2 regions of the Micromonospora sp. AMSO12t genome follow, and region 2 is predicted to be linked to the other one. Evidence: predicted binding sites of a transcription regulator. Region 2 holds the regulator's gene; the other holds the start of a gene.
The links. Region 2 encodes HrcA, which represses chaperone genes, less so after heat shock. Its sites were predicted from a motif close to GGTTNGCACNCTCNNNNNGAGNGTGCNAACC; they were not measured.

Region 1 (9,025 bases), on a different contig from region 2:
CGTACGCACAGTGGTCTCCTCTCCGTCCAGAAGCAGACCATGACCGGGTCGGGTCGCGAGGGGGTTCGGGCAATCCTCCGAACTTTTCCGACAAGTGGGGCATATGCCGCTAGTTGCCGGAAGTTTTCGATCACAGGTGTGTGAGCCGGCGACGGCCCGGGTACGGAGGTCCCAGGCCGGAAACGGCGCGCCTGCGCGGACCGTCGCCCGGACGCCGATTCACCAGGATCTGCGCGGTGCCGCGCGGGAGGAGGGGTGCTGATGTCGAACGTACGCAGACTGCCCGGACCCATCGTCGACCTCTGGGACTGGCAGCGGCTCGGTGCCTGCCGGGGCCGGGACAGCGCGCAGTTCTTCCACCCGGACGGCGAGCGTGGCTCGTCCCGCCTGCGCCGGGAGTCCGGCGCGAAGGCCGTCTGCCGCGCCTGCCCGGTACGGGCCGAGTGCGCCGCCCACGCCCTCGCCGTACGCGAGCCGTACGGCGTCTGGGGCGGCTTCAGCGAGTCGGAGCGGCTGCGGTTGCTCGCCGTCGGCTGGGAGGACCTGGCCGACCGCCGGCAGAGCCGGGTCGACGTGGCCCGGCTGGAGGCCCGCCTGGGCCAGCCGCACCGGTCGACCGTCCCCGCCCAGCGCAAGATCGCCTGAGCCGGCAACCTCCGCGATAGACCACACCGACGCCGCGTCCCCGCCGGGGACGCGGCGTCGCGGCGTTCCCGCCCGGGTTCACGAGGCACCGGCCGGCCGACGGTCACGCCCCCGGCCCGCTGAAAGGCGTCGGGGCGCACCGCCACACGGACGGTGCGCCCCGACTGGGCGTACGGCGAGGGTCAGAAGCCCGGGCCGTGCTGGTGGCCGTGGCCGTGGCTGTGGCCGTGCCCACCGGCGGCGGCCGGCTCGGCCTTCTCCGGCTTCTCCACCACGAGGCTCTCCGTGGTGAGCAGCAGGCCGGCGATCGACGCCGCGTTGGTGACCGCGTTGCGGGTCACCTTCACCGGGTCGACGATGCCGGACTTCGCCAGGTCGACGTACTCGCCGGTGGCGGCGTCGAGGCCGTGGCCCCACTCCTTGCCGGCGACCTTCTGCACCACGACGTAGCCGTCGTGGCCGGCGTTCTGGGCGATCCAGCGCAGCGGCTCGACCAGCGACTTGCGCACGATCGAGACGCCGACCTTCTCGTCCCCGGTGAAGCCGAGGTCGTCGTCGAGCGCCGGCAGGATCTGCACCAGGGCGGCGCCGCCGCCGGGGACGGTGCCCTCCTCGACCGCGGCCTTGGTGGCGGCGATCGCGTCCTCGATGCGGTGCTTGCGCTCCTTCATCTCGACCTCGGTCGCGGCGCCGACCTTGATGACCGCGATGCCGCCGGACAGCTTGGCCAGCCGCTCGGCGAGCTTCTCCCGGTCCCAGTCGGAGTCCGAGGCCTCGATCTCCTTGCGGATCTGCGCGACCCGGTCGGCGACCTCGCTCGACTTGCCGCCGCCGTCGACGACCGTCGTGTTCTCCTTGTCGACCACCACGCGCCGGGCGGTGCCGAGCACCTCCAGGCCCACCTGGTCGAGCTTGTAGCCCAGCTCGGGCGCGACCAGCTCGGCGCCGGTGAGGATCGCCATGTCCTGGAGCATCGCCTTGCGCCGGTCACCGAAGCCGGGGGCCTTGACCGCGCAGACCTTGAGGGTCTTGCGGATCGAGTTGACCACCAGCGTCGACAGCGCCTGGCCGTCGACGTCCTCGGCGATGATCAGCAGCGGCTTGCTGTTCTGGAGGACCTTCTCCAGCAGCGGCAGCAGCTCCTCGATCGCCGAGATCTTCTGGGTCGTGATCAGGATGTACGGGTCCTCCAGGACCGACTCCTGCGACTCCATGTCGGTGACGAAGTTGGGCGAGATGAAGCCCTTGTCGAACTGGAGACCCTCGGTCACGTCCAGCTCGGTGTGCAGGGCGGAGCCCTCCTCGACGGTGATGACACCGTCGCGGCCGACCCTCTCCATCGCCTCGGCGATCAGCTCGCCGATCGTGGCGTCCTGCGCGGAGATCGTCGCGACGTGCGCGATCGACTTCTTGTCGGCGACCTCGACCGCGCGGCCGAGCAGCGCCTCGGAGACCTTGGCGGCCGCCGCGTCGATGCCCCGCTTGAGGCCGGCCGGGTTGGCGCCGGCCGTGACGTTGCGCAGGCCCTCGCGGACCATCGCCTGGGCCAGCACGGTGGCGGTGGTGGTCCCGTCGCCGGCGACGTCGTTGGTCTTGGTCGCCACCTCCTTGACCAGCTGCGCACCGAGGTTCTCGTAGGGGTTGGTGAGCTCGATCTCCTTGGCGATGGTCACGCCGTCGTTGGTGATCGTGGGCACACCGAACTTCTTGTCCAGGACGACGTTGCGCCCGCGCGGGCCGAGGGTGACCTTGACCGCGTCCGCGAGGGCGTTGACACCGTGCTCGAGCAGGTGCCGGGCGTCGTCCGAGAAGCTCAGGATCTTCGCCATGAATGTCCCTTCGAAGCGACGTCGCCCCGGCCCGGCGAGCCGGACCGGGGCGACGACACTGATCGGTTGCTTACTTCTCGATGACCGCGAGGACGTCGCGGGCGGAGAGCACCAGGTACTCCTCGCCGGCGTACTTGACCTCGGTGCCGCCGTACTTCGAGTAGAGGACGGTGTCGCCGACCTTCACGTCGACCGGCACGCGGTTGCCCTTGTCGTCGATCCGGCCCGGGCCGACAGCGAGGACGGTGCCCTCCTGCGGCTTCTCCTTGGCGGTGTCGGGGATCACGATGCCGGAGGCGGTGGTGGTCTCGGCCTCGTTCGCCTGGACCACGATGCGGTCCTCGAGCGGCTTGATCGCAACCTTGGTCGCGGTAGTCACGGGCATACCCTCCCGGGTACTTGGTTTCGTTACCGGCCGGCATGCCGACCAGCGTCAATCTGCCACATGCCACCGGGCGGGGCCGTCGTCGCGGGTGCCGGTCCGCCTGGCGTTCAGCAGCCGGACCATGGGGCCCGGAAGCTGGCACCCTCGGGGTGAGAGTGCTAATCGCAGGTTATTCCTCGGCTAGCACTCCGTCAAGGAGAGTGCCAACCCGCCGGCCGGCGCGTCGGGTCCGCCGACCACAATGAACGGGTGGATCTCGACCAACTCGCCGCCCTGCGTACGCCCGAGGGGTCGGCCGCGCTCGCCGCCGCCGCGCGGGTGGCCGGCGGTGATCCGCTGACCGCGGCGGCCGCGCTCCGCTCTACGGGGCTGCCGGCCGACCTGGCGTCGGCCGCCCTCACCCAGGCCGAGCTGCGCCGCCGGGCAGTCGGCAAGTTCGGGCCGGCGGCGGCCGGGATGTTCCTCACCCGGGCCGGGCTGGAGCAGGCCACGCGGGGCGTCGTCGCGGCACGGCGGGCCGAGCGGCTGCGGGCCGCCGGGGTGCGCGTCCTCGCCGACCTCGGCTGCGGCCTCGGCGCGGACGCGCTCGCCGCCGCCCGCGCCGGCATCCGGGTGTACGGCGTGGAGGCCGACCCGCTGACCGCCGCGATGGCCGCCGCGAACGCCGAGGCGGCCGGGCTGGCCGAGCTGTTCACGGTGGAGTGTGGCGACGCCACGGCGTTCGACGTGGACCGGGTCGACGGGGTGTTCTGCGACCCGGCGCGCCGGAAGGCGGGCACCGGGCGGCGGATCTTCGACCCGAACGCCTACTCGCCGCCCTGGGACTTCGTCGTCGGGCTGGCGGAGCGGGTGCCGCACACCGTCGTGAAGGTGGCGCCCGGCATCGACCACGCGCTGGTCCCGGCGAGCGCCGAGGCGGAGTGGGTGAGCGTCGACGGCGACCTGGTCGAGGCGGCCCTGTGGTGCGGCGAGCTGGCGCAGGTCCCCCGCCGCGCCACCCGGCTGCACGGCAAGGAAGGGCCCCCTGTCGACGCCTCCGGCAGCGGAAGGGTCCCCTGCTGGCAGTTGACGGGCTCCGGGGACGCCGAAGCACCGGTCGGCCCGGCGCGCCGCTTCCTGTACGACCCCGACCCGGCGGTGGTCCGCGCGCACCTGGTCGCGGAGCTGGCCGAGACGCTGGGCGCGACGCTGGCCGACCCGAGCATCGCCTACCTCTACGCGGACGCGCCGACGCCGACGCCGTTCGCCCGCTGCCTGGAGGTCACCGACGTGCTGCCGTTCTCGCTCAAGCGGCTGCGGGCGCTGCTGCGGGAGCGCCGGGTCGGGCGGGTGGAGATCCTCAAGCGCGGGTCCGCCCTGGAGCCGGAGAAGCTCCGCCGGGACCTGCGGCTGACCGGGGGCGAGGCGGCCAGCCTGGTGCTGACCCGGGTCGCCGGGGCGCCGACGGTGCTGGTCTGCCGGCCGGTCGGGTAGCGCGCGGGGGCGTCCGGCCTTTTCGGCTCGCGGGTCGTACGGGGCCGGGTTAGCTTGGCCGTCATGGCGGGACAGGGCACTCCGGCGACCGCGCTGCTGACGAAGCGGAAGATCGCCCACAGCACCCATCCGTACGACGTCTCCCCGGACGCGCCCCACTACGGCGCGCTGGTCGCGGCGGCCCTGGGGGTGCCGCCGGAGCGGGTCTTCAAGTCGCTGGTCGCCGAGGTCGACGGCGCGCTGACGGTGGCGGTCGTGCCGGTCACCGGCGAGCTGGACCTCAAGGCGCTCGCGGCGGCGGTCGGCGGCAAGCGGGCCGCCATGGCCGACCGGGCGGTCGCCGAACGGGCCACCGGCTACGTGCGCGGCGGGATCAGCCCGCTCGGCCAGCGCCGGCGGCTGCCCACGGTGCTCGACTCGTCGGCGCTCGACCATCCCACCGTCTACGTCTCGGCGGGCCGGCGCGGGCTTCAGCTCCAGCTCGCCCCGAAGGATCTCGTCGCCCTCACCGGGGCGGTCACGGCCCCGCTGTCGGCCCGCTGAGCTGCGCCGCTCCCGTCAGCCACGAGAGAGCGCTCCCCGATGGACGACGGCCGGGTGTCAGGGACGTTGCTGAATTGTTACTGCCGACAACAAACTCGCCACCTCGGCGCTCTTGTGCCCACGGCGCGAACCGGAATACGTTGCCGGACACAACAAACCAACATCATCCCCCACCCCCGAAAGGACCCTGCTGATGCGCAAGGGCTTCCTCACCTTCGCCGCTGTGGGCCTGCTGGCCGCCGGCGGCCTGACCGCCTGCGGCGACGACTCCGGTTCCGATGCCGGCGGCTCCACCGAGAAGAAGCCGAAGATCGGCGTGATCCTTCCGGACAGCAAGTCCTCCGCCCGCTGGGAGGGCGCGGACCGAAAGTTCCTGACGGAGGCGTTCCAGGCGGCCGGCGTCGACTTCGACATCCAGAACGCCCAGGGCGACAAGACGGCGTTCCAGACCATCGCCGACCAGATGATCACCAACGGCGTGACCGCCCTGATGATCGTCAACCTGGACTCCGGCACCGGCAAGGCCGTCCTCGACAAGGCGAAGTCCCAGGGCGTGGCGACCATCGACTACGACCGGCTCACGCTGGGCGGCTCGGCCACCTACTACGTCAGCTTCGACAACGAGGTCGTCGGCAAGCTCCAGGGCGAGGGCCTGAGCAAGTGCCTGACCGACAAGGGCGCCAAGAACCCGGTGGTGGCGTACCTCAACGGCTCCCCCACCGACAACAACGCCACCCTGTTCAAGAACGGGTACGACTCGGTGCTCAAGCCGAAGTTCGACTCGAAGGAGTACACCAAGGGCCCGGACCAGAACGTGCCGGAGTGGGACAACACCCAGGCGGCCACGATCTTCGAGCAGATGCTGACCCAGCAGCGGGGCAAGATCGACGGCGTGCTCGCCGCCAACGACGGCCTCGGCAACGCGGCCATCTCGGTGCTGAAGAAGAACAAGCTCAACGGCAAGGTCCCGGTGACCGGCCAGGACGCCACCCCGCAAGGCCTGCAGAACATCCTCTCCGGCGACCAGTGCATGACCGTCTACAAGGCGATCAAGGAGGAGGCGAAGGCCGCCTCGGACCTGGCCATCGCGGTCGCCAAGGGTGAGAAGAAGGAGACCGGCCAGACGGTCAAGGACCCGGAGGGCGGCCGGGACGTCCCGTCGGTCCTGCTGACCCCGAAGCTGATCTTCAAGGAGAACGTCAAGGACGTCATCGCCGACGGCTTCGTCACCAAGGACGAGGTCTGCGCCGGGGCGTACGCCAAGCTCTGCGCCGACGCCGGCATCAGCTGACCCGTACCCGATTCCACGCGCACGCCGCCCGGCACGGACCCTGTGCCGGGCGGCGGTTCGCGCCGGACGGGATCCGAGACCTCCCCTCCACCTGAAGGAGCCCCCGTGTCCGCAACCCCCCTGCTGGAACTACGCGGGATCGACAAGAGCTTCGGTCCCGTCCAGGTCCTGCGCGACGTCGCCTTCACCGCCCACCCGGGCGAGGTGACCGCGCTGGTCGGCGACAACGGCGCCGGCAAGTCGACCCTCGTCAAGTGCATCAGCGGCATCCACCCCACCGACGCCGGCGAGTTCCGCTTCGACGGCCGACCGGTGACCATCAACAGCCCCCGCGACGCCGCCGCGCTCGGCATCGAGGTCGTCTACCAGGACCTCGCGCTCTGCGACAACCTCGACATCGTGCAGAACATGTTCCTCGGCCGGGAGAAGCGCAGCGGCATCGTGCTCGACGAGCCGACCATGGAGCAGATGGCCGCCGACACCCTCGCCGGGCTCAGCGTACGGACCGTGAAGTCGCTGCGGCAGCACGTCTCCAGCCTCTCCGGCGGCCAGCGCCAGACCGTCGCGATCGCCAAGGCCGTGCTCTGGAACAGCAAGCTCGTCATCCTCGACGAGCCGACCGCCGCGCTGGGCGTCGCGCAGACCGCCCAGGTGCTCGAACTGGTCCGCCGGCTCGCCGACAACGGCCTCGCCGTGGTGCTCATCTCGCACAACATGAACGACGTCTTCGCCGTCTCCGACCGGATCGCCGCGCTCTACCTCGGCCAGATGGTCGCCCAGGTGAAGACCACCGACATCACCCACTCGCAGGTGGTCGAGCTGATCACCGCCGGTCGCTCCGGCGGGCTCGGGCTCGCCGCCGAGCCGACCAACGGCGGCAACGGGAACGGCGCAGGGCCGGCCGGCAGCAACTCAGGAGGCGTCCGATGACCACCACCGTCGTGCACAAGGACGGCCCGGCGGCCGTCACACCGCCGGCCACCCTCGCCAGCCACGTCCGCAACTACGTCGGTCGGGTCCGTGGCGGCGACATCGGGGCGCTGCCCGCCGTACTCGGCCTGGTCGTGCTCTGCACGGTCTTCTCGATCATGCAGCCGACGTTCCTCAGCGCCGGCAACTTCGCCAACCTGTTCACCCAGGGCGCCGCGGTCACGCTGATCGCCATGGGGCTGGTCTTCGTCCTGCTGCTCGGCGAGATCGACCTCTCCGCCGGCTTCGCCAGCGGCGTCTGCGCCGCCATCCTCGCCAACGTGGTCACCGTGCTCGGCTACCCGTGGTACGTGGCCGTGATCGCCGCGATCGTCACCGGCGTGGCGATCGGCACCACCCTCGGCTTCCTCGTCGCGAAGATCGGCATCCCGTCGTTCGTGGTGACCCTCGCCGGGTTCCTCGCCTTCCAGGGCATCGTGCTGATGCTGATGGAGGAGGGCGCCAACATCTCGGTGCGCGACGAGGTGCTGGTGGCCATCGCCAACCGCAACCTCCCGCCCGTCCTGGGCTGGCTGCTGGCCGCGGTGGCGGTCGCCGGCTACGCGGCCGTGCAACTGCTCCGGCACCGTACGCGGGTCGCCCGGGGTCTGGTCACCGACCCGATCGCGGTGGTCTTCGCCCGCATCGGCGGGCTGGCGCTCGTCCTCGGCGTCGCGGTCTTCATCCTCAACCTGGAGCGCAGCCGCAACGTCGTGATCAGCTCGCTCAAGGGCGTGCCGATCGTGGTGCCGATCATCGCGGTGCTGCTGGTCTTCTGGACCTTCGTGCTCCAGCGCACCAGCTACGGCCGGCACGTCTACGCGGTGGGCGGCAACAAGGAGGCGGCGCGCCGCGCCGGCATCAACGTGGACCGCATCCGCATCTCGGTCTTCGTGATCTGCTCCTCGATGGCGGCCGTCGGCGGCATCGTCGCCGCCAGCCGGGCCAACTCGGTGGACCCCAACACAGGCGGCAGTGATGTACTGCTCTACGCGGTCGGCGCGGCCGTCATCGGAGGCACCAGCCTCTTCGGCGGCAAGGGCCGGGTGCTGGACGCCGTCCTCGGTGGCGCGGTCGTCGCGGTCATCGACAACGGGATGGGCCTGATGGGATACAGCTCGGGGGTGAAGTACGTGGTCACCGGCGTGGTGCTGCTGCTCGCCGCGAGCGTGGACGCGTTCTCCCGCCGGCGTTCCACCGCCACCGGCAACCGCTGACCGCGGCACCGGAAGTGACGACGGCGATGCGCGCAGGACCGAGCCAGGACGAGATCCGCCGGCAGAACCTGGGCGCGTTGCTGCGGTACGTGCACGTGCACGGGGCCACCACCCGTGCCGAGCTCACCACCACGCTGGGGCTCAACCGCAGCACCATCGGCGCGCTGACCGCCGACCTGGCCGGCGCCGGGCTGGTCAGCGAGGGGACGCCGAAGGAGACCGGTCGGGCCGGGCGACCGTCGCTGGTCGTCCGGCCCGAGTCGGACCGGGTGCACGCGTACGCGTACAGCATCGAGGTGGACCGGCTGCGCGCCGCGCGGATCGGTCTCGGCGGCGCGGTGCTCGACCGCCGGGAGCTGGACCGCCCCCGGGGTCTGACCGCCGCGGAGGCCGCCCCGCTGCTGGCCGGGGCGGTCAAGGACATGCAGCAGAGCGCGCCGGCGGACGCCGTCTGCGTCGGCGCGGGCGTCGCGGTCTGCGGCATGGTCCGCCGCGACGACGGGCTGGTCCGGCTGGGCCCGACCACCGGATGGGTGGACGAGCCGATCGGCGCGGCGCTCGGCGCCGAGCTGGGCTGCGACGTGCCGGTCACGGTCGGCAACGTGGCCGACGTGGCGGCCTTCGCCGAGCACGCCCGGGGCGCGGCGGCCGGCTGTGACAACGTCATCTACCT
Region 2 (11,971 bases):
TACCGCTCGACGGGCGTCCGACCGCACAGGTCGGGCGCCCGTTTCGCGTACGCCCCGGGGCCCTTCACGGGCAGTCCGGGGCGTCCGTCCGCCCGGTCCCGGCCGGACCCGGCGGCGCTGCGGCGGTGCCGGAAGTCCGGTCTGGAGCGTGCCGAACCGGTGCCCCAGAAAAGCGGTTTGGAATTTCGGCGGGTCGGGAACTTAGCGGTCACGACAGGAACACCACAGATCGTGGAACTGACTTTCTCAAGGAGGAGGGCGACATGGAGCTCACCGTTTGGGGCATCGTCACTGCGCTCATCGTCGGTCTCATTGTCGGCGCTCTGGGTCGCCTGCTCGTGCCGGGCCGCCAGAACATGCCGATGTGGCTGCACATGCTGATCGGTGTCGGCGCCGCGCTGCTGGGCACCGTGCTGGCCCGGGCGATGGGTATCGCCACTTCGACCGCCGGTGTCGACTGGGGCGAGCTGCTGGTCCAGGTGGTGCTGGCTGCGATCGCCGTGGCGCTGGTCGCCGGTGTGGGTCGTCGCCGCAGCGTCACCCACCGGTAATTCCCGTACCGCTCGACGGGCGTCCGACCGCACAGGTCGGGCGCCCGTTTCGCGTACGCCCGATCGTCTGGGTGCGCCCGGTTTCGCCCCCCGCGCCCGGCCGCGCGTGACCGACCCGCTGCGGTACCGTCGCCTCTCTTTCGCCAACCGCCCACTGTCGTAAAGGAATTTTTCCTACTAAGGTGCGGCGGAGAAGGTTAGTGCCAAGCGGCGCGAGGGAGATGTGGCGTGAACAGGTGGAAGCGGCTGGCCCCGGTCACCGCCGTCGTGGCCTCGGCCGCGATGGTCCTGGCCGGTTGCGGTGGCTCGGATGACGACAAGGCCGCCGACAACAGCAAGCTGACGGTCTGGATGATGGGCGAGGGCAGCGAGGCGCAGACCAAGTTCCTCGACGGCGTCGAGACCGAGTTCCGGCAGAAGCACCCGGACACGGACGTGGTGGTCCAGTACATCCCCTGGCTCGAGGCGCCGAAGAAGTTCCAGGCCGCGCTCGCCGGTGGCGAGGGGCCGGACATCACCGAGCTGGGCAACACCGAGACCCAGGGCTGGGCGGCGCAGGAGGCGCTGGCCGACGTGACCGACCGGATGAACGGCTGGACCGAGGGCAAGGACCTCCTCCCCGACCTGGTCAAGAACGCCCAGCTCGACGGCAAGCAGTACGGCGTCCCGTGGTACGCCGGTGTCCGGGGGATGTACTACCGCGCCGACTGGTTCGCCGAGGCGGGCGTCAAGCCGCCGACCAACTGGGACGAGCTGGTCGCCGCCGCCAAGACCGTGCAGGCCAAGAAGCCGGGCACCTACGGCATCGCACTGCCGGGCAACTCCGAGCTGCCGTTCTACTCGTTCCTGTGGGGCGCCGGCGCGGAGATCGCCACGCAGCAGGGCGACTCCTGGAAGTCCGGCTACAACACGCCCGAGGCGCAGAAGGCCGTCAAGTTCTGGACGGACCTGGTGACCGTGCACAAGGTGGCCCCGCCGGCCGCCGCGGGCTGGAACGAGATCGACGCCCGGACCCAGTTCGCCACCGGCAAGGCGGCGATGGCCTTCGGCGGCAGCTGGCAGCAGGGCGCCATCAAGAAGGACAACCCGGAGATCGAGAAGGTCTGGGGTACGTTCCCGATCCCCGGCCCCGACGGCAAGGCGGCACCCGGCTTCGCCGGCGGCTCCGACGTCGCGATCTGGAAGGACAGCGAGCGGCAGGATCTCGCCTGGGACTACCTGACCGTGCTGGTGAACAAGAAGAACGACCAGGCCTTCGCCGACAGCCTCGGCTTCTTCCCGGTCTACAAGGACCTGGTCGGCGGCGACAAGTACGCCAACGACAAGATCATGTCGGCGTTCGCCACCACGATGCAGAACACCAAGCTCACGCCGCTCACCCCGAAGTGGGTGGAGGTCAGCCGGACCAAGACGGTGACCCAGGCGATGAACAGCTCGGTCATGAAGGGTCAGAAGACGGTCGAGAAGGCTACCGCCGACGCGGCCGCGGAGATGGAAAGCATCCTCAACGCCAAGTGACCACGCTGACCGAGGCGCCGGAGACGGCCGCCGCGCGGGAGACCCCCGCGCGGCGGCGTCGCCGGGTGGACCGCCTGCCCTACCTGCTGCTCCTGCCCTGCCTGGTGATCATCGGCGTGCTGCTGCTCTGGCCGCTCGGCCAGGTGGTGGTGATGTCCTTCCACCAGCTCAACAACGTCCGACAGTTGCGCGGCGACCGTGAGTGGCCGTGGGTGGGCTTCGGCAACTACGCCGAGATCCTCAGCGATCCGTTCTTCCTGACGGTGCTGCGCAACACCGTGCTCTTCGCGGTGGCCAACGTCGTGCTCACGATGATCCTGGGCACCCTGGTCGGGCTGCTGCTCAACCGGCTCGGCAAGAAGATGGCCGCCTTCGTGGCCAGCTGCGTGATGCTCGCCTGGGCCACCCCGGCGCTGACCGGCACGATCGTCTGGAAATGGATCTTCGACGACACCAGCGGCCTGGTCACCTGGTTGTTCAACGCGCTGCCCGACGGGCTGTCGCAGAGCCTCTTCGGGCGCAGCGACTGGACGGGCTACGGCTGGTTCAACTCGCCGCTGCTGTTCTTCTCGATCCTGACGCTGGTGGTGGTCTGGCACTCGTTCCCGTTCATCGCGGTCAGCGTGCTCGCCGGGCTGAAGAGCGTGCCGAGTGAGCTGCACGAGGCGGCCCGGGTCGACGGAGCCGGACCGTGGAAGGTGTTCTGGAAGATCACCTTCCCGCTGCTGCGGCCGGTCTTCGGGATCCTGATCGTGCTCTCCACGATCTGGGACTTCAAGGTCTTCACCCAGCAGTTCGTGCTGGCCGGCGGCACGCAGGACCGGCCGACGTTCATGCTCTCCATCTACTCGTACGCCGAGGCGTTCTCACCCCCGCCGAAGTACGGTCTCGGCGCCGCGATCGCGGTGATCCTCACCCTGATCCTGCTGGTGGTGACCGGCCTCTACGTCCGCATGGTGCTCAAGCAGGAGGAGGACGCGTGACCCGACGCGGAGGCGGCGGGGGCGCGAAGCGACTCGCGCTCAACGGCGCGGGGCTGCTGGTGGCGCTCTTCGCCGCGTTCCCGGTCTACTGGATGATCGCGACCTCGCTGAAGCCGAGTTCGGAGATCTTCTCGTCCACTCCCCGGCCGGTGCCCACCGAGCCGACCCTGGAGCACTACCGGCAGATCCTCACCGGCAACCTGATCCCGGGCGTCACCTTCGGCGACTTCTTCCTCAACAGCGCGCTGGTGGCGGTCGCCACCGTGGTGCTCAGCGGTCTGGTGGCGCTGCTGGCCGCCACCGCCGTGGCCCGGTTCCGGTTCAAGCTGCGGACCACCTTCCTGATCATGCTGCTGATAGTGCAGATGATCCCGCTGGAGGCGCTGGTCATCCCGCTGTTCCTGATGATCCAGCGGCTCGGGCTCTACAACACCCTGCCGAGCCTGATCCTCACCTACCTCGGCTTCTCGCTGCCGTTCGCGGTGTGGATGCTGCGCGGCTTCGTCGCCGCGGTGCCCAAGGAACTGGAGGAGGCCGCCGCCATCGACGGGGCCAGCCGGGCGCAGATCTTCCGCAAGGTCCTCTTCCCGCTGGTGGCGCCCGGCCTGGTGGCGACGAGCATCTTCTCGTTCATCACCGCCTGGAACGAGCTGATCTTCGCGCTGACCTTCATCAACGACCAGGAGAGCTACACCCTGCCGGTCGCGATGACGTTCTTCTTCGGCCGCGACGACACCGCCTGGGGCCCGGTGATGGCCGCGTCCACGCTGTTCACCCTGCCGGTGATCATCTTCTTCCTGCTGGTGCAACGGCGGATGGTCTCCGGGCTGGTGGCCGGCGCCGTCAAGGGCTGACCCCCCGCACGGGGAGGAGCCGGCCCTGGCCGGCTCCAAACGCGCAGTGCAAGGAAGGGCCCTCGTGTACGAGGGCCCTTCCTTCGCCTGTCGGGGGCGTTCGGCAGCGGGCTAGGCTGACCGCCATGACGGGCAGGCTGGCTTCGGTGAACCTCGGCGGCGTGACCGAGGCGGAATGGGCGGGCGACGCGAGCGGCCGCAGCGGCATCGACAAGCGGCCCGTCGGCGGCCCGGTGCTGCTGCGCGTGGACGGGGTGGCCGGCGACTTCATCGGCGAACGCGCCCACCACGGCGGTCCGGAGCAGGCGGTCTACGCGTACGCCGAGGAGGACGCGTCCTGGTGGGCGGGGGAGATGGGCCGCAGCATCCGCCCCGGCGGCTTCGGGGAGAACCTGACCACGTACGCGGTGGACGTGACGGGGGCCGTGATCGGCGAGCAGTGGGCGGTCGGGTCCGCGCTGCTCCAGGTGACCAAGCCGCGCACGCCGTGCACCACCTTCGCCGGCTTCTGGGGCGTACCCGACCTGATCAAACGGTTCACGGTACGGGCGACGCCCGGGGCGTACCTGCGGGTGCTGCGCGAGGGGGAGGTCGGCGCGGGGGACCCGGTCGAGGTGGTGGACCGGCCCGCGCACGGGGTGACGATCGGCGAGGTGTTCCGGGCCCTGAGCCTGGAGCCTGAGCTGCTGCCCCGGCTGCTCGACGCGCCCGACCTGCCAGACGGGGTCCGGGAGAAGGTGCGCCGCCGGCTCGCCGGCCGGAGCTGACGGCGGGCGGGTGAACGGGAACGGGCCCCGTCCCGTGGGGGAGGGGGCCCGTCCGACGTCGGCTCGGCGCGCGCCGGGTGACCGGCTCAGCGCAGCCAGGGCACGTTGCGGTCGAGCAGGCCGCGCTGCTTGAGCTCCTTGCGCAGCGGGATCTCGTCGTCGATGTAGCCGTCCCAGTTGATGCCCCAGTAGTTGGCGGTGTGGGTGCCCTCACCGCAGAGCTGGCGCTGCACCGGCGTGCGGTTGGCCCACCACTCGCCGTCCTTGTCGATGTGCAGCTCGTCCAGCGGTCGGATCCACCGGTAGGTGTAGCCGACGAAGAGCATCTTGCGGGTGATGGTCGACAGGTTGGTGGACCGCGAGTGCCACTGGCGGCGGTCGAAGATGAAGGCGTCACCGGGGTTGGCGGTGATCTCCACCGTGCCCTCCGGGTCCGGGTTGTGCACGGAGGTGTCCGCCGGGCGGGGCAGCGAGTTCCACAGGTGGCTGCCCGGGATCACCTTGGTGGCGCCCCGGCCGTTCTCCGACAGGTCGGAGAGGACGTAGGCCACCTTGAGCGAGAACATCGGCCGGGGCAGGTTCGGGTCCATCGTCTCCGGGTCGGAGTTCTGCCGGTAGCCGTCCTGGTGCCACCCCCAGTAGGGCTTCTCCGGCTCCGCCGCCGGCGGGGTGACGTCCAGGTGGTTGTGGTGGGTGTAGATGTTCCAGCCGGCCAGGCCCCACATGTACGGGAAGGCGATCGGGTGGGTCAGCAGGTCGCCGAAGAGCTCGTCGCGCTCCAGGAAGCCCAACAGGTGCAGGGTGCCGTCCTTGGTGGTGGTGCCCTTCGCCTTCTCCTCGGCGTAGACGCGGTCCACCGCCGCCTCCAGCGCCGCCCGGTGGTCCTCCGTCAGGACGTTGCGCAGCAGGAGGAAGCCCTGCTCGTGGAACTCCTTGCGGTCGGTGTCACTGATCGGTTCGTAACCGGTCCGGTCGCCGTAGTCGAACACTTCGACGTACCCCTCCCCATGAGGCGAAACCATTGCTGGCACAGGCCGCCGATCGTAACCCGCTGGTTTCGGGGCGGGGTACTGCCCAGCACGATATGCGACCGTTGTCCGGACTGTGGGGAGCGGCGCGGTGACGATCTGTCAGAGCCGGGTGGCGTGGCGAGAGTTATCGCCGGTAATGCCGGTTTATGCGGTGACTGCCGGTAAGGAGATCGGGGGCCACTACGCCTCGGCGAAGACCTCCGCGACGACCCGCCCGGTGGCCGGCGTGTCGTCGGTCCGGTTCCAGGTGCCGTCGCGGGCCGTCCACTCCAGGTCGCCGAAGCGCACCCGCTTCACGCCGTGGTCCTGGGCGTGCGAGACCAGCCAGTGCGCGTACCGCCAGCCCCGCAGCTCGTCGGCGGCCGGGACCGTCAGGCCCGTCAGGTCCGCCGCGGTGGTCGCGCCGGCCAGGCCCCAGTCCAACGACAGGCCGCGGGTCAGCGCGGTCGCCGCGGCCTCGCCGCGCATCGCCGGGTCGCGGCCCACCGTGCAGGCGACCGCGCCGGTGGCGTGCCCGACCAGGGCCCGGGTCAGCACCTCGGACTCGTCGGCCCACTTCTCGTACGCCTCCGGGAAGGCCGAGCGCTGCACCTTCTGCGCCGCGTCGGTGACCCGCATCTGCTCCCAGCCGCGCACCTTCTTCAGCCCGGCGTAGAACTTCCTGGCCGCGTAGCGGGGGTCGCGGATCTGCTCCGGGGTGCCCCACCCCTGGCTGGGGCGCTGCTGGAACAGCCCGACCGAGTCGCGGTCGCCGCCCGCGAGGTTGCGCAGGCCGGATTCCTGGTAGGCGGTGGCCAGCGCCACGACGACGGCCCGCTCGGGCATCTTCCGCTGGATGCCGATGGCCGCGATCGTCGCCGCGTTGGCCATCTGGTCGGGGTCCAGCGCCACCCGGCCGTCCGCCTGCACCGTGCAGGTCCGGCTGGCCAGGGGAAGGCGCAGCTGCCCGCCCATCTGCCGGATGACGATCCAGATCCCGACCGCGACGAGGACGACGAGGACGACACCGCCCGCCACGACTGCCCGAGTACGCACCCACACCCCCTGATCGACAGTCCGACAAGCGTACGTCCCTCGTGGTGCCTTCCGGGTCGTCCGACCGGTTCTCCAAGAGCGCCGGGCGTGGCACCGGCCCGCCGGGCGGACGCCCCGGCGGGCCGCCGGGACGCAACCCGCAGTCCCCGCTCACCGCGCGGCCACACCCCCGCCCCGGCCCGGTGTCACCGGTCGGCGCCCGCGTCGCCGTCGGCGGGCACCCAGCGCGCCGGCCGCTTCTCCCGAAACGCCAGGACGCCCTCGCGTCCCTCCTCCGACAGGAAGTACCCGGTCGAGAGGGTGGACAGGTCGGCGATCTCCGCCCGCAGGTCCGTGGCGGGCGGCCGGCGCAACAGCTGCTTCGCCCCGGCCAGCGCGCCCGGTGCCCCCCGCACCAGAGAGTCGCAGTACCCCGCAACCGCCGCGTCCAGTCCGTCCGCCGGCACGGCGACGGTGACCAGGCCGATCTCGGCCGCCCGCCGGCCGTCGAAGGTGTCGCCGGTCAGGTAGAGCTCGGCCGCCGCGCGGGGGTGCAGGCGGGGCAGCACGGTCGCGGAGATGACCGCCGGCACCACGCCGATCCGCACCTCGGTGAAGGCGAACGTCGCCTCCCGCGCGCACACCGCCAGGTCGGCCGCCGCGATGAGACCGAGGCCGCCCGCCCGGGCCGGGCCGGCCACCTTCGCCACCACCGGCTTCGGGCACTCCCAGACCGCCGCGAGCACGTCGCCGAGCATCCCGGCCGGCACGCTCCCGCTGGCGTACGCGGCGGCCGTCTCCTTCAGGTCGGCGCCGGAACAGAAGACCGGGCCCCCGTGGTCGAGCACGACCACGCGTACGGCGTCGTCGGCGACCGCCTCGGCGAGGCCGGCCAGCAGCTGGGTCATCAGCGGCGTGGAGAGCGCGTTGCGATTGTGCGGGCTGTCCAGGGTGAGGGTGGTCACCCCACGGGCCGTGGCGACCCGCACGAGCACGTCTGGAGAGGTCATGCCGGGCACACTAGTGGCCATGCCCGGCGTCCTTCCAGAAGGCGAAACCGTCCCCGTCGACGGCTCGCTGCCCGCCACCGCCACCCGAGCCGTCGGCGCGCGCGGCTTCGGCGTGTACGTGCACGTGCCGTTCTGCGCCAGCCGCTGCGGCTACTGCGACTTCAACACGTACACGGCCGCCGAACTGGGCGGCGGGGCGGGCCGGGAGGACTACGCCGACACCGTGCTGGCCGAGCTGGCGCTCGCCCGCCGGGTGCTGGGCGACGCGCCCCCGCCCCGGGTGGACACGGTCTTCGTCGGCGGCGGCACCCCGACCCTGCTCCCCGCCGACGACCTGGCGCGGATCCTCGACGGCATCGACCGCACCTGGGGGCTCGCGCCCGGCGCCGAGGTGACCACCGAGGCCAATCCGGAATCGGTCACGCCCGAGTCGCTGAAGGCGCTGCGGGCCGCCGGCTACACCCGGATCTCGCTGGGCATGCAGTCCGCCGCGCCGGGGGTGCTGGCGATCCTCGACCGCACGCACAGCGCCGGCCGGGCCGTCGCCGCCGCCCGCGAGGCCCGCGACGCCGGGTTCGACCACGTCAACCTGGACCTGATCTACGGCACGCCGGGGGAGACCGAGGCGGACTTCGCCGCCTCCCTCGACCAGGTCGTCGCCGCCGGGGTGGACCACGTCAGCGCGTACGCCCTGATCGTGGAGGACGGCACGCGGCTGGCCGCCCGGATGCGGCGCGGCGAGCTGCCGTACCCCTCCGACGACGTCGCCGCGGACCGCTACCTCGCCGCGGAGGCCGCCCTCGGCGCGGCCGGCCTCTCCTGGTACGAGGTGTCGAACTGGGCCCGCGACGAGGCGGCCCGGTGCCGGCACAACCTGCTCTACTGGACCGGCGCCGACTGGTGGGGCCTCGGCCCGGGGGCGCACAGCCACGTCGGCGGCGTGCGCTGGTGGAACGTCAAGCACCCCACGACGTACGCGAAGCGGCTCGCCGGCGGCGAGTCGCCCGGCCTGGCCCGCGAGGTGCTCACGGCCGACGAGGCGCACATGGAGGACGTCATGCTCCGGCTGCGCCTCGCCTCCGGGCTGCCCCTGGACGCCCTCGACGACGCCGGTCGGGCCGGCGCCGCGCGGGCCCTCGCCGACGGGCTGCTGGCCGCCGACGAGCACGCGGCCGGCCGGGCCGTGCTGACCCTGCGGGGCCGGCTGCTCGCCGACGCGGTCGTCCGCGACCTGCTGCCCTGAGCCGCGTGCCGGGGCCGGCCGGGGGAGCGGCCGACCCGGGTCACTTGGTGAAGGTGTAGGTCAGCGGGTAGCGGTAGAGCACGCCCTCGTTGGCCTTGAGCCCGCCGATGATGCCGAAGATCAGCGGCACCAGCGAGACGAGCATGGGGACGAAGAACAGCACCCCGCAGGTGATCAGCGTGACCACCCAGCTCAGCACCCCGACGATCGTCCAGGTGAGCTGGAAGTTCAGCGCCGCGGCGGCGTGCGCCCGGGCGGTCGGCGACTGCTGCCCCCGGACCATCAGCGCGATGAGCGGCGCCAGCCAGCCGAGCATGCCGCCGCCGACGATCACGCCGGCCGCGCCGCCGAAGTGGGCGATCAGGGCCCAGTTCTTGTCCTCGTTGCTGGCGTAGCCGCCCGTCGGTGGCCCGTAGCCGCCACCGGCCGGATAGCCGGCCCCCGGCGCTCCGTAGCCGCCGGGCGGTCCGTAGCCGCCGGGCGGCGGGTAGTCGCCGGGCGGTCCGTAGCCACCGGGCGGTGGGTAGTCGCCGGGCGGAGGGTAGCCGCCCGACGGCGGCTGGTCACCGGTGGGCGGCGGATAGCCACCGGGTGGAGGATGGCTGCCCGGGCCCGGTGCCCCGGACAGTGGTGCGGTGGGGTCGCCGGAGCCGGCGGGGCCGGGAACCCCCGACGGGGCGGTCGGGTCCGGCGGGAAGCCGGGGTCCCCCGCTCCGGGAGGGCGAGGTGGTTCAGTCATGAAGGTCACGGTAGGGGCAGCCGGCAAGGCGGCACCAGCGCGACCGGCCGGGACGCCCGGAACACCGGCCCCACGGGGGCGTCGGGTGGGCCCGCGCGGTCGCCGATCGGACTGATCACCCCAGGTCGATCATCGCGCGGGCGGCCCCGCCGACGTAGACTGGCACTCGCTACAGTCGAGTGCCAGCAGCCCGCCCCGGCCCCCCGAGTGCCGGGGCCGACGTGCGACAGGAGGTGGGGAGGATGGGTCTCGACGACCGCAAGCTCGCCGTGCTGCGCGCGATCGTCGAGGACTACGTCGCCACGCAGGAGCCCGTTGGCAGCAAGGCGCTTGTCGAGCGGCACCAGCTGGGGGTCTCACCGGCGACCGTCCGCAACGACATGGCCGTGCTGGAGGAGGAGGGCTACATCCGCCAGCCGCACACCAGTGCCGGCCGGGTGCCCACCGACCGGGGCTACCGGCTCTTCGTGGACCGGCTGTCCCGGGTGAAGCCGCTCAGCCCGGCCGAGCGCCGGGCGATCGAGCGTTTCCTGGTCGGCGCCGTCGACCTCGACGACGTGGTGCACCGCACCGTCCGGCTGCTGGCGCAACTCACCCGGCAGGTCGCCGTCGTGCAGTACCCGAGCCTGGCCCGTTCCTCGGTGCGTCACCTGGAGCTGGTGCCGATCTCCACCACCCGGCTGATGCTGGTCATGATCGCCGACACCGGCCGGGTCGAGCAGCGGCTGGTCGAGCTGCCCGCGCCGATCCCCGCCGACGACGTCACGGACCTGCGCCGGCTGGTCAACGAGAAGCTGGTCGGCACCCGGCTGTCGGAGACCCCGCCGCTGGTGCAGGCGCTCGTCGAGGAGTCGGTGCCCCACCTGCGCCCGGCCATGACCACCCTCTCCACCGTGCTGCTGGAGACGCTGATCGAGCGGCACGAGGAGCGGATCGCGCTGGCCGGGACGGCCAACCTCACCCGCGGCGGCCTGCTCGACTTCCAGGGCTCCCTGCGCCCCATCCTGGAGGCGCTGGAGGAGGAGGTCGTCATGCTCAAGCTCATCGGCGAGGCGGAGCCGAGCACGACGCGGGTGCTGATCGGCGACGAGAACGAGATCGACAACCTGCGCGCCGCCTCGGTGGTCAGCACCGGCTACGGGCCGGGCGCGACCAGCGTCGGCGGCCTCGGCGTGCTGGGGCCGACCCGGATGGACTACCCCGGCACCATCGCCACGGTGCGGGCCGTGGCACGCTACGTGGGCGAGCTGCTGGCCCAGAACTGACCAGTCAGGGCCGACGGCCGGCTCCGGCCGCCGACCGGCGCAACGCGAGACGAACATGAGGACACGGAACGCAGTGGCCAGGGACTACTACGGCATTCTCGGCGTGAGCCGGGAAGCCTCCGACGACGAGATCAAGCGCGCCTACCGCAAGCTGGCGCGGCAGTTCCACCCGGACGTGAATCCGGATCCGGAGGCCCAGGAGAAGTTCAAGGACATCAACGCCGCGTACGAGGTCCTCTCGGACGACCGGAAACGGCAGATCGTCGACCTGGGCGGTGACCCGCTCGCCCCCGGGGGCGGGGGTGCGGGTGGCCCGGGCGGCCCCGGCGGCGCCGGACCGTTCGTCGGCTTCCAGGACATCATGGACGCGTTCTTCGGCGGCGCGGCCGGCGGTTCGCGGGGTCCGCGACCGCGTACCCGGCCCGGCGCCGACGCGATCCTGCGGCTGGAGCTGGACCTGCACGAGACCGCGTTCGGCGTCGAGGCGCCGATCACCGTCGACACCGCCGTGCTCTGCACCACCTGCTCCGGCGCCGGCACGGCGGCCGGCACCCACCTGGCCACCTGTGAGGCGTGCGCCGGCCGGGGCGAGGTGCAGTCCGTGCAGCGCACCTTCCTCGGCCAGGTGGTCTCCGCCCGGCCGTGCACGGTCTGCCAGGGCTACGGCACCACCATCCCGCACCCGTGCCCGACCTGCGCCGGCGACGGCCGCGTCCGCACCCGCCGTTCGCTGACCGTCAAGATCCCGGCCGGTGTCGAGGACGGCATGCGCATCCGCCTCGCCCAGCAGGGTGAGGTCGGCCCGGGCGGCGGCACGGCCGGCGACCTCTACGTGGAGATCCACGAGCGGCCGCACGACGTCTACTCCCGCAAGGGCGACGACCTGCACTGCCGCGTCACGGTGCCGATGACCGCGGCGGCCCTCGGCACCCGGCTGACCATCAAGACGCTGGACAGCGAGGAGACGGTCGACGTCAAGGCCGGCACCCAGCCGGG

Region 1: the regulator HrcA is predicted to act here: its motif matches at 2,993-3,023, upstream of groES (co-chaperone GroES).

The regions. Positions count from the first base shown of each region.
Region 1 is NZ_WAAS01000230.1:539-9,563, reverse strand. Features, by position in the region: gene F6X68_RS25490 (helix-turn-helix transcriptional regulator) at 1-9, opposite strand, end outside; gene F6X68_RS25485 (WhiB family transcriptional regulator) at 262-645, shown strand; gene groL (chaperonin GroEL) at 828-2,474, opposite strand; gene groES (co-chaperone GroES) at 2,545-2,859, opposite strand; gene F6X68_RS25470 (methyltransferase domain-containing protein) at 3,109-4,332, shown strand; gene ybaK (Cys-tRNA(Pro) deacylase) at 4,396-4,875, shown strand; gene F6X68_RS25460 (sugar ABC transporter substrate-binding protein) at 5,069-6,166, shown strand; gene F6X68_RS25455 (ATP-binding cassette domain-containing protein) at 6,272-7,096, shown strand; gene F6X68_RS25450 (sugar ABC transporter permease) at 7,093-8,352, shown strand; gene F6X68_RS25445 (ROK family protein) at 8,379-9,025, shown strand, end outside.
Region 2 is NZ_WAAS01000011.1:21,211-33,181, forward strand. Features, by position in the region: gene F6X68_RS03065 (GlsB/YeaQ/YmgE family stress response membrane protein) at 264-551, shown strand; gene F6X68_RS03070 (sugar ABC transporter substrate-binding protein) at 780-2,069, shown strand; gene F6X68_RS03075 (carbohydrate ABC transporter permease) at 2,066-3,052, shown strand; gene F6X68_RS03080 (carbohydrate ABC transporter permease) at 3,049-3,906, shown strand; gene F6X68_RS03085 (MOSC domain-containing protein) at 4,032-4,673, shown strand; gene F6X68_RS03090 (phytanoyl-CoA dioxygenase family protein) at 4,760-5,695, opposite strand; gene F6X68_RS03095 (hypothetical protein) at 5,885-6,745, opposite strand; gene F6X68_RS03100 (enoyl-CoA hydratase-related protein) at 6,925-7,728, opposite strand; gene hemW (radical SAM family heme chaperone HemW) at 7,748-8,971, shown strand; gene F6X68_RS03110 (DUF4870 domain-containing protein) at 9,012-9,710, opposite strand; gene hrcA (heat-inducible transcriptional repressor HrcA) at 9,953-10,975, shown strand; gene dnaJ (molecular chaperone DnaJ) at 11,049-11,971, shown strand, end outside.